2 regions of the Desertibacillus haloalkaliphilus genome follow, and region 2 is predicted to be linked to the other one. Evidence: a T-box and tRNA genes for the amino acid it is inferred to sense, from the RefSeq annotation. Region 2 holds a T-box; the other holds one or more tRNA genes.
What was found. A T-box is a leader RNA that pairs with one kind of tRNA and senses whether it is charged. The one in region 2 lies ahead of thrS (threonine--tRNA ligase), so its partner is inferred to be a tRNA-Thr.
Positions count from the first base shown of each region.

Region 1: it encodes a tRNA-Thr, which carries the amino acid that the T-box ahead of thrS (threonine--tRNA ligase) is inferred to sense. The anticodon was not compared.

Region 1 covers NZ_JAHPIV010000003.1:33,287-38,556, reverse strand. The annotation lists gene yycF (response regulator YycF) at 1-210, opposite strand, end outside; gene KH400_RS04155 (peptidoglycan DD-metalloendopeptidase family protein) at 365-1,876, opposite strand; tRNA gene KH400_RS04150 (tRNA-Thr) at 2,163-2,235, opposite strand; tRNA gene KH400_RS04145 (tRNA-Phe) at 2,293-2,368, opposite strand; tRNA gene KH400_RS04140 (tRNA-Asp) at 2,550-2,626, opposite strand; tRNA gene KH400_RS04135 (tRNA-Glu) at 2,635-2,709, opposite strand; tRNA gene KH400_RS04130 (tRNA-Lys) at 2,730-2,805, opposite strand; gene KH400_RS04125 (adenylosuccinate synthase) at 3,324-4,610, opposite strand; gene dnaB (replicative DNA helicase) at 4,879-5,270, opposite strand, start outside.
Region 2 covers NZ_JAHPIV010000001.1:183,983-189,252, reverse strand. The annotation lists gene dnaI (primosomal protein DnaI) at 1-482, shown strand, start outside; gene mqnC (cyclic dehypoxanthinyl futalosine synthase) at 639-1,745, shown strand; gene ytxC (putative sporulation protein YtxC) at 2,169-3,050, shown strand; T-box leader at 3,131-3,361, shown strand; gene thrS (threonine--tRNA ligase) at 3,450-5,270, shown strand, end outside.

The DNA of each region.
Region 1 (5,270 bases), on a different contig from region 2:
CGCCCGTACCTCTCGGCAAACATCCATACCATCTTTATGAGGAAGCATAATATCTAATAAAATTAAGTCAGGCTTTTCTTGTTCAACTAAATGAACCGCTTCAAGTCCATCATAAGCACAAAAAACCTGAAAACCTTCTTTTTCAAGGCTAAACTTTAAAATATCAGCAATCGGCTGTTCATCATCAACAACTAAAATCCGCTTATCCATAAAATCCGCTCCTATAACCTATTCAAACTAATTTCTATCTACTTAATATTCTAACACAGCAGCCGTAATGGCAAGTGATCAAAACGTCGGAAATTACTAGTTAAAAATAGAAAAGATAGCCTCTAGCATACGTGGCTAAAGGCTACCTTTACAATTAATAGTTCAAATAATCCATTGGATCTGCTAATTGACCATTTTTATAAACTTCAAAGTGAAGGTGAATTCCTGTTGAGTTCCCAGTTGTCCCCATTCTACCAATTCTTTCTCCTGCTCGAATGGTATCTCCAACACTCACATCTATGGACTCTAAATGGGCATAAAGCGTCTCCATTCCATTATTATGATCGATTTTTACCGTTTTTCCATAACCGCCATTCCAACCAGCTGACGTCACTGTGCCGTTATCAGCTGCAAGGATTGAACGCTCTGTTGGACGGGCGATGTCAATTCCTTTATGTAATCGACCCCACCTCATTCCTTGATAGCTAGAAATGTAACCACCAACCGCTGGCCACGATAAGTTCCCTGTTCCTCGTGATGGTGACTCTTTCGTTCCCTTTAGAACGATATGGTCGACAGCTTCTTCAATCACTTCTTCACCAATTAAACTACGCTTAATTGTAGTCCCATTCTCTTTGACGATTTCATAGCTCGCAATCCGCTCTCCAGCCTTGCCTTCTTGAGCAACCTTCGTGTCACCTTTCCACATCGAATCATCTTCCCTTACTTCTGTTTTATAAGGAATTTCTTCTTTTTGAGTTACTGCTTCAGTAACAACAACTGTCACAACTGGCTCATACTCGGTGACATTCAATTCATCGCCAATTTGCAAAAGGGTATCTTCGGTCACTTCTGAGTTCAATTTCAACAATTCACTCGTTGATAGCTGATGGCCACTGGCAATAGTACCTAAGACATCGCCTGCCTCAACTTGATATGTACGCTCTTCTAATGTCCCTAGATTTAACTGTTTGACCGCTTGTTCAGTCGAGAGAACTTCATCAATCTCAGCGACAGCCTCTTCAAAACCAAGTGTTGCTGATAGTTCAACTGCTAAAATGTCCGTTTCTCCGACATCTGGTAACTTCTTCTCCTCAAGCTCACCACTATCCTCAACAAGGGCTTCATAAACTTCTAAGTCATCTTCAGAAATGTATTGAAGCAGAAATTCGCTTATAACCTCATCTGCCTGTTGTTGATCGCTTACATATAAAACATCTTTATCATCAGCCTTTAAAACGATTGCTTCTGCGGCTAATGAAACTTTATCGTTAAGTTGTTCAACGGTTTCTGTAGGTTCAACGTTAGCATGAAATACTTTCTCAGGTATTAGGTGAAGCTCTTCAGCAAGAACTAGGTTTAAATGTTCATAGTCTTCCTGTACTTCTTCCATCCTGTCACTAATTATCCCTTCAACTAGTTGTTTATCAGCAACACTTCCAATTGATTCCTGATCGAGGTAAACATGGTAGACTGTATCTAATTGATCGAGCTTCGTTTCACTCGCATAGATCGCCGATACGGTGATCAGTGATGCTGCACATAATGAAACACCTGCAGTTGTTATTTGTTTAATTTTTGTTTCTGTAAGCACCCGCTTACTTGTATCTATTAATTGTTTATACTTATCTCTAACCTTAGAAAATAACTGGCTTCCTTTAAACATCGTTTTCCTCCTGCTTCAACAAAGCGATAGATGTAAACCTTTTCTATCGACATTTTTCAACAAGAGTTATTTTACCATAAGTGATTGGTTTTGTGGTTTAAATTAGTAAACTTGTAAACAAACTGTATTATTACTATGAACATCATCGAAATCCCCACTACTAGCTAAACTAGACATCTAGCTTTAAAAATTGCTGTAACCCCTCGTTCTCGATTATTAATTGTTTACAACAAAAAAAGCCTTGTTTCTCAACAGGCTCCATATGTTTATCAATATATAATTAGAGTGCCGGCCAGAGGACTTGAACCCCCAACCTACTGATTACAAGTCAGTTGCTCTACCAATTGAGCTAGACCGGCATATTTATAATAAGTTACCTAACGTTAGTTAAAAGATTGTGTCTTTAAACATAAAAATGGTGGCTCGAGACGGAATCGAACCGCCGACACGAGGATTTTCAGTCCTCTGCTCTACCGACTGAGCTATCGAGCCAAGTGAAAAATAATTCTTTATGAGTTTGTCTATCATTAACTTAATATTTTACTTTGGTCGTTACCCTGTCCCTTCCTCTTACTAGCTTCGCTTTGTAGCAGGCTGTGTCGGGACAACTCGAAGTGAATTCGATGATGTTATGCTCGTGACTGAGCTATCGAGCCAAACAACATTTTAAAAATGGCGGTCCGGACGGGACTCGAACCCGCGACCTCCTGCGTGACAGGCAGGCATTCTAACCAACTGAACTACCGGACCTATTAAATTGGTGACCCGTACGGGATTCGAACCCGTGTTACCGCCGTGAAAGGGCGGTGTCTTAACCACTTGACCAACGGGCCAATTACTAGTTAAAAGTAAATGGTGAGCCATGAAGGATTCGAACCTTCGACCCTCTGATTAAAAGTCAGATGCTCTACCAACTGAGCTAATGGCTCTTGATGTTTTTTTCAATTGATGCTTACTCATGATGGTTACGGACGATGTTTTCCTTCGCTGCCTTCCTGTCTCTTCCTCTACCAGAATTGCTCCGCTGCTTATGCGTCGAGACAACTTGTAGCGAGTTCGGTAGATGCGTCGCTCGTAACTGAGCTAATGGCTCTTGATGTTATTTTCATTGATGTTTGCTCATGATAGTTACGGACGATGTGTTGCTTCGTTGTCTACCTGTCTCTTCCTCTTCTAGAATCGCTCCGCTGTTTGTTGCGTCGAGACAACTCGTAGTGGATTCGGTAGATGCGTCGCTCGTAACTGAGCTAGTATCTCTTGATGTCATTTTGATCTGTTGTGTCAGCTCTTAACGACAAGAATAATAATATCATGGTTTAAAAGTTAGTGCAATACTTTTATAAAACTTTTTATTTTTTTTTGAATCAGATTGCCTTTGTTTAGAATAGCGAAAAACAGCAGATAGAGCAAGCTTTTTCTTGCTCCATCTTAGCTCTTTTATCGTAAATTAAGCAAATACACCACGAACAAGATTCGTTTGATTACGGTCTGGTCCAACTGAGAAGATCGTTAAAGGAATTCCCGTTAACTGTGAAACACGCTCAATATAATGACGGGCATTCTCAGGTAACTCATTTAGAGATTTAACACCAGTAATATCTTCAGTCCAACCTGGCAATTCTTCATATACAGGTTCACACTCAGCCAACACTTTCAAGCTAGCTGGGAACTCTTCAATAATTTCACCTTTATATTTGTAAGCCGTACAAATCTTTAATGTTTCAATTCCAGTGAGAACATCAATTGAATTTAGTGATAAATCAGTGATCCCACTAACTCTTCTTGCATGACGGACAACGACACTGTCAAACCAACCTACACGACGCGGGCGTCCTGTCGTTGTTCCATATTCATTTCCAACCTCACGGATTTTATCCCCAATTTCATCATGCAACTCTGTAGGGAATGGGCCATCACCAACACGTGTTGTATAGGCTTTTGATACTCCAACAACATGGTTAATTTTTGATGGTCCAACACCCGAGCCAATTGTAACCCCACCAGCAATTGGGTTTGAAGACGTAACAAACGGATATGTACCTTGGTCAATATCAAGCATAACACCTTGTGCACCTTCAAAAAGGACACGGCGTCCATCGTCAATCGCATCATTTAAAACGACAGAGGTATCAACCACATATTTAGCGATCTCTTGTCCATATTGATAATATTCATCGAGAATGTCTTCTTTTTTCAAGCCTTCAACTTCATAAACCTTTTCTAGTAATCGGTTCTTTTCTTCAAGGTTTCGTTCAAGCTTTACTTCAAACTCTTCTTTATCCAGTAGGTCAGCAATACGGATCCCAACACGAGCAGCTTTATCCATATAGGCTGGACCGATTCCTTTTTTCGTCGTTCCAATTTTATTTGCACCTTTACGCTCTTCTTCTACAATATCTAACTTCAAATGATATGGAAGAATGACATGAGCGCGGTTACTAATACGCAAGTTGCTTGTATCAACACCTTTATCATGTAAATACTTCAACTCACCTACTAATGCTTTAGGATCAATAACCATCCCATTTCCAATCACACAAATTTTATCATCATAAAAAATACCCGATGGAATGAGATGCAATTTATATTTTTCTCCACCAAACACAATTGTGTGTCCTGCGTTATTTCCACCTTGATAACGGGCAACAACTTCTGCCTTTTCAGAAAGGTAATCAGTAATCTTTCCTTTTCCTTCATCTCCCCATTGCGTTCCAACGACAACAACTGATGACATCTCAGTGCACCTCCACATTGGCATTACACATCCAAAGATGTGTATGTAACGGTTTATTTTAAAACAAAACCATAGCTAGTGTACCAATTTTCGACAGCGAAGTCAATTAAACACGAACAATTTCAAAGAGCTTTGATCTTATGTTCGCAAATAACAAAATAAACGAGTTCACTATCTATCTTATCCATAACCACAAACATTAAACTGCTAGCGCGTTCTACCATCAACAATAAAAAAGCCTTCCACAACAAACTGCGGAAGACTCCATTTATGCGCCAGGCGGCATATCCTTTTCATCGTGACGACGGTCTAAATTCACGAATTTATTATATTCTTTTACAAAGGCTAGCTCACACGTTCCAACCGGGCCGTTACGCTGCTTAGCAATAATGATCTCAATAATATTTTGGTTCTCTGATTCCTTATCATAGTAGTCATCACGGTATAAGAAAGCGACGATATCAGCATCCTGCTCGATACTCCCCGATTCACGGATATCAGACATCATTGGTCTTTTATCTTGACGGGATTCAACTCCACGTGATAACTGCGAAAGTGCGATAACCGGAACATCCAACTCTCTTGCTAATGCCTTTAATGAGCGGGAAATTTCCGATACTTCTTGTTGCCTGTTCTCGCCACCCCGACTGTTCCCTTGGA
Region 2 (5,270 bases):
TCGCCATCAATGCCCAGCCTGGGGAAGATGGCCGCGGATTATACTTTTATGGTCAATTCGGTGTTGGTAAAACGTATATTATGGGTGCTATAGCTCAAGAGCTTGCTGATCGTAACATTGAAACATTGCTTGTCTACACGCCGGATTTTTTCAGGGAGATTAAGAATTCATTAGGTGATGGAACGTTTAATGAGAAAATTGAAAAGGTCAAACGTGCCCAAGTTTTAATCCTTGACGATATTGGCGCTGAAAACATGTCAAGTTGGATTCGTGATGAGGTGTTAGGTGTCATTTTACAATATCGTATGATGGAGAAGCTCCCAACGCTGTATACATCAAATTATGATTTAGATGAGTTGGAGGAACATCTTTCCTACTCGGAAAAAGGTGGGATTGAACAGCTCAAGGCCAAGCGTATTATGGAACGAATCCGTCATTATACGAAGCCGATTTTTATTAAAGGTAGAAATCGTCGTTCATAGTAGGATGATTCTAGAAGTGATTGTAAAGGTTTTTAGCTTTTATAATCACTTTTTTCGATGATTCTGCAAATTTATTTTTTGAGGTTAAGACAAGAAATCGTCACCAATCTGTGATACTATTAAACTAGCTTTTTATATTAATGGGGGTTTATCTACATGAGCATAGATCACATTTTAGAACGTGCACGTACAGGTGAGCGGATCACGATAGAGGATGCAATCAAGCTCTATGAGAGTGATGAAGTTGAAAAAATCGGAGAAGTTGCCAATGAAATTATGAAAAAATGGCACCCAGAACCAGAAACAACATTTGTCATTGGTCGTAATGTAAACTATACAAATTTTTGTGACACGTATTGCCGCTTTTGTGCGTTTTACCGACCACCTGGTCATGAAGATGGATATGTCCTAAGCGATGAAGAAATTTATAAAAAGATTCAAGAAACAATGGATGTCAATGGAACAGAGATCTTAATGCAAGGCGGGACAAACCCTGATCTTCCATTAAGTTATTATACGGACTTATTAAGAAATATTAAAGAGCGTTTTGATATTACGATGCATTCATTCTCACCAGCTGAAATTTGGAAGATTGTTGAAGTATCAGGCTTGTCACTAGAGGAAGTTTTAACAGAGTTGAAAGAAGCAGGATTGGATTCTGTTCCTGGAGGCGGTGCTGAGATTTTAACAGACAAGACAAGAAAGCGTGTGAGTCGCATCAAGAGCTCGTGGAAAGAATGGATTGAATGCATGAAGATGGTGAAAAAAGTCGGTATGCACGGTACAGCAACTATGGTGATAGGGTTAGGTGAAACGTATGAAGAACGTGCGCTTCACTTGCAACGTATTCGTGATGCTCAAGATGAATCAGATTGCTTCCTTGCCTTTATTTCATGGACGTTCCAGCCTGAAAATACAAACCTTCCTGGTGAGAAGACACCACCGGAAGAGTATTTGAAAAACGTTGCGATCTCTCGTATTTTCCTTGATAATGTTGCAAACTTCCAATCATCTTGGGTGACAATGGGGCCAGAAGTAGGGAAGAAATCACTTCACTATGGCTGCAACGATTTTGGTTCAACGATGATGGAAGAAAATGTAGTTTCAGCTGCCGGCACAACACATAAAGTCAATACGAATCAGATCTTACAATTAATTAGAGAAGCAGGTAAAATACCTGTACAACGAAATACAAAGTATGAAGTCGTCCGCCGTTTTGATAGTGAAGAGGCGACTGAAAAAGATTTTGTTATGCAAAATTAAATAATACCTTTGCGTAAAAACCCTGTTGGTGAGCAAAACCAACAGGGTTTTTTGTGTTGAACTGATAAGTGGAGGAGTGTGCTTGCTCGCACCGCCTTTGGAGGGGGAGAGGGATCTTGTGGTTCTTGGTTCCTCTATTTGTGATAAAAATGCTTACTATCAAAGGGAAGTGGATCTAGGTTCCGTTATTGGATGAGAATGGGTGATCCTCCTAAGCAATAACATGGATCGCCATACTCCTAATCGTAGTAACTAAACTAACAATCTCAAGGTCCTGATTTTATCCTTTAATTCAAAAAAATTTAAATCATTTTTCTGCATTGTCCTCATAGGTATGTAATAGAGACATTTTGATAAGAGACCAACCAACGAACGATCAACTATATATGCAATTGACGAGTAAGTAACAAGGAGGAGTTTGTATTGATTTCGATTCATTTTGAGGAAAAAGATGAGTGTAGACAAGTATTTGAACAATTAAAGCTACATACTGAAAAATATAAATCACTTGGCTTGCACAGTACTGTAGAATGTTTGCATGACCAAATCATTACGATTACGGATGATAAGCATGATGATCATTTCTATGAAACCGTACAACCATTAATTGTATCGATCTTAACGAACCACATCATTGCCGAGAAGGAAGAAGAGTGGTTATTAAATATTATAGAGTCCATGTTTTATTTTAAAGATCCCGAGGAGAAAAATCAGATCGTAACGATTGCGCGTTCTATTATTGAAGGTGACCGTGAAGATTTGCCCCGCAGCATTAAGAAGTTCTACGCTAGGGAATCGCTCATTTATGAAGCGTTTGCGTCATGCCTAAGGAAAGATTCTACCCTTTATTATGATCCGTTTTTAACGTTTCGGTTGAAAGCGTATGGTGAAATGCTGATTGATTGTGTAGAAATTGCTATTGATGAATATATGCTCGAACAAGAGTATCAAAATATGGTTGAGAGTTTTCGCTTTTTTATTAAAGTGAAGCCTGCCAAAGTCGATGTGATTCACCTCGTTCATAAGGAATCGTTTAGCTTTTATGATCAGCAGTTTAGAAAGCTGACGCCTTCTGAAATTAGTGAATATCTTGATGAGGAGCTGCGCTTTGAGGATGGGGTGCCGATTGAAGAGATGGTGATTAGCCCACTTGTGAGTATGTCACCAAAGAAAATTTTCTTGTATTCAAATACGGTTGATGATGGCGTGATTCAGACGATTCAAACCGTGTTTCAAGAAAGAGTATCTCTTCATCACCTTCGTGAGTTTACGTATGGTGAGCATCAAGATACGCTTTTGCAATGAATTAGGAAAAAGTTCATTGTGCGCTTGATTTTATTATCTTAAATTCATATAATACTACATAGTAAATGAATTTAAGATGATAAGAAGTATTGAAGAGGACAAGAGTGAATGTTACGGTTTTCAGAGAGGGGAGTCTAAGGCTGTGAGCTTCCTAACACGAATATTGACTTACCACCTCAGAACTTCAGCAGGGAACCATTAGTATCTGCTGACGGCTACAGACCGTTATTCTGATCCATGAGCCGTAGGAGGTCGTACTGATCAACTACGGGAACAAGGGTGGAACCACGAGATCAACACTCGTCCCTTTTTTGTAGGGATGGGTGTTTTTTAATGTCCATTTACTTAATAATGAGCACATCAAGAACAGTTGAATTAATAAGAAGGAGTGGAAGCAGCATGGCAGAAGCAGTCAAAATTACATTTCCAGACGGGGCGGTAAAGGAGTTTGAAAAAGGAGTAACAACAGAAGATATTGCCGCTTCAATTAGCCCAGGGTTAAAGAAAAAAGCCGTAGCCGGAAAAGTGAACGGCAACGTTGTTGATCTTAAGCGTAGCATTGAAGAAAATGCAAGCATTGAGATTGTTACACTTGATTCTGACGAGGGCTTAGAGGTGTTTAGACATAGTACAGCTCACCTGATGGCTCAAGCGATTAAACGTTTATTTCCAAATGTAAAACTCGGGATTGGACCAGTCATTGAAAATGGCTTCTATTATGATATTGATATGGAGCACACACTTACGCCTGAGGACTTGCCTAAAATTGAAAAAGAAATGAAGAAAATTATTAGCGAGAACCTTGAAATTAAGCGTCGTGTCGTCACACGTGAAGAAGCGTTAAGCATCTATGAGGAAATTGGAGATCACTTAAAAATTGAATTGATCAAGGAGCTTCCTGAGGGTGAACTTATCACCATTTATGACCAGGGTGAATTTTTCGATCTTTGTCGTGGGCCGCATTTACCGTCAACAGGTAAAATCAAAGCGATTAAGCTGTTAAGCATTGCTGGTGCGTACTGGCGTGGAAACAGTGACAATCAAATGTTACAACGTATATATGGAACGGCTTTTCCGAAGCAAGGGGAGCTTGATGAGTACCTACGTTTGTTAGAAGAGGCGAAAGAAAGGGATCATCGTAAGCTAGGGAAAGAGCTTGGATTATTTATGATTTCACAGCAAGTTGGACAAGGTTTACCGGTGTGGCTTCCAAAAGGGTCAACGGTTCGTCGTACGATCGAGCGCTATATTGTTGATCTAGAGGAACGCCTTGGTTATGAGCATGTGTATACACCACACTTAGCGAATGTCGACCTTTATAAAACATCGGGTCACTGGGATCATTACCAAGAAAATATGTACCCACCGATGCAAATTGATAATGAAGAGCTAGTGCTTCGTCCAATGAACTGTCCGCATCATATGATGATCTATAATAACGAGCTCCGTAGTTACCGTAACTTACCACTTCGTGTCGCAGAGCTTGGTACGATGCATCGTTATGAAATGTCAGGCGCTCTTGCAGGGTTGCAACGTGTACGTTCAATGACGTTAAATGATGCTCACATCTTCTGTCGCCCTGATCAAATCAAAGAAGAATTTATTTCAGTCGTGAAACTCATTCAAGAAGTATACAAAGACTTCGGTTTAGATGAGTATTACTTCCGTTTATCATACCGCGATCCTGAAGATAAGGAAAAGTATGTTGATAACGATGAAATGTGGAACAAGGCACAAGATATGTTAAAAGAAGCGATGGATGACATGGGTCTTGATTATGTTGAGGCTGAAGGAGAGGCGGCGTTCTATGGACCGAAGCTTGACGTTCAAGTTCGTACTGCACTTGGAAAAGATGAAACATTATCAACCGTACAGCTAGACTTCCACCTGCCGAACCGTTTTGATATGACGTACATCGGTGAGGATGGCAAAGAGCATCGCCCAGTCGTCATTCACCGCGGCGTTGTTTCAACAATGGAGCGTTTTGTTGCCTTCTTAATTGAAGAGTACAAAGGGGCCTTCCCAACGTGGCTTGCACCTGTACAAGTGGAAGTGATCCCTGTTTCAGCTGATGTTCACCTTGATTATGCAAAACAAGTACAAGAGCAGCTACAAAAAGCTGGTGTTCGTGTTGAGGTTGATACGCGTGATGAAAAAATCGGCTATAAAATCCGTGAAGCACAAATGCAAAAGGTTCCTTACATGCTCGTCCTAGGTGAT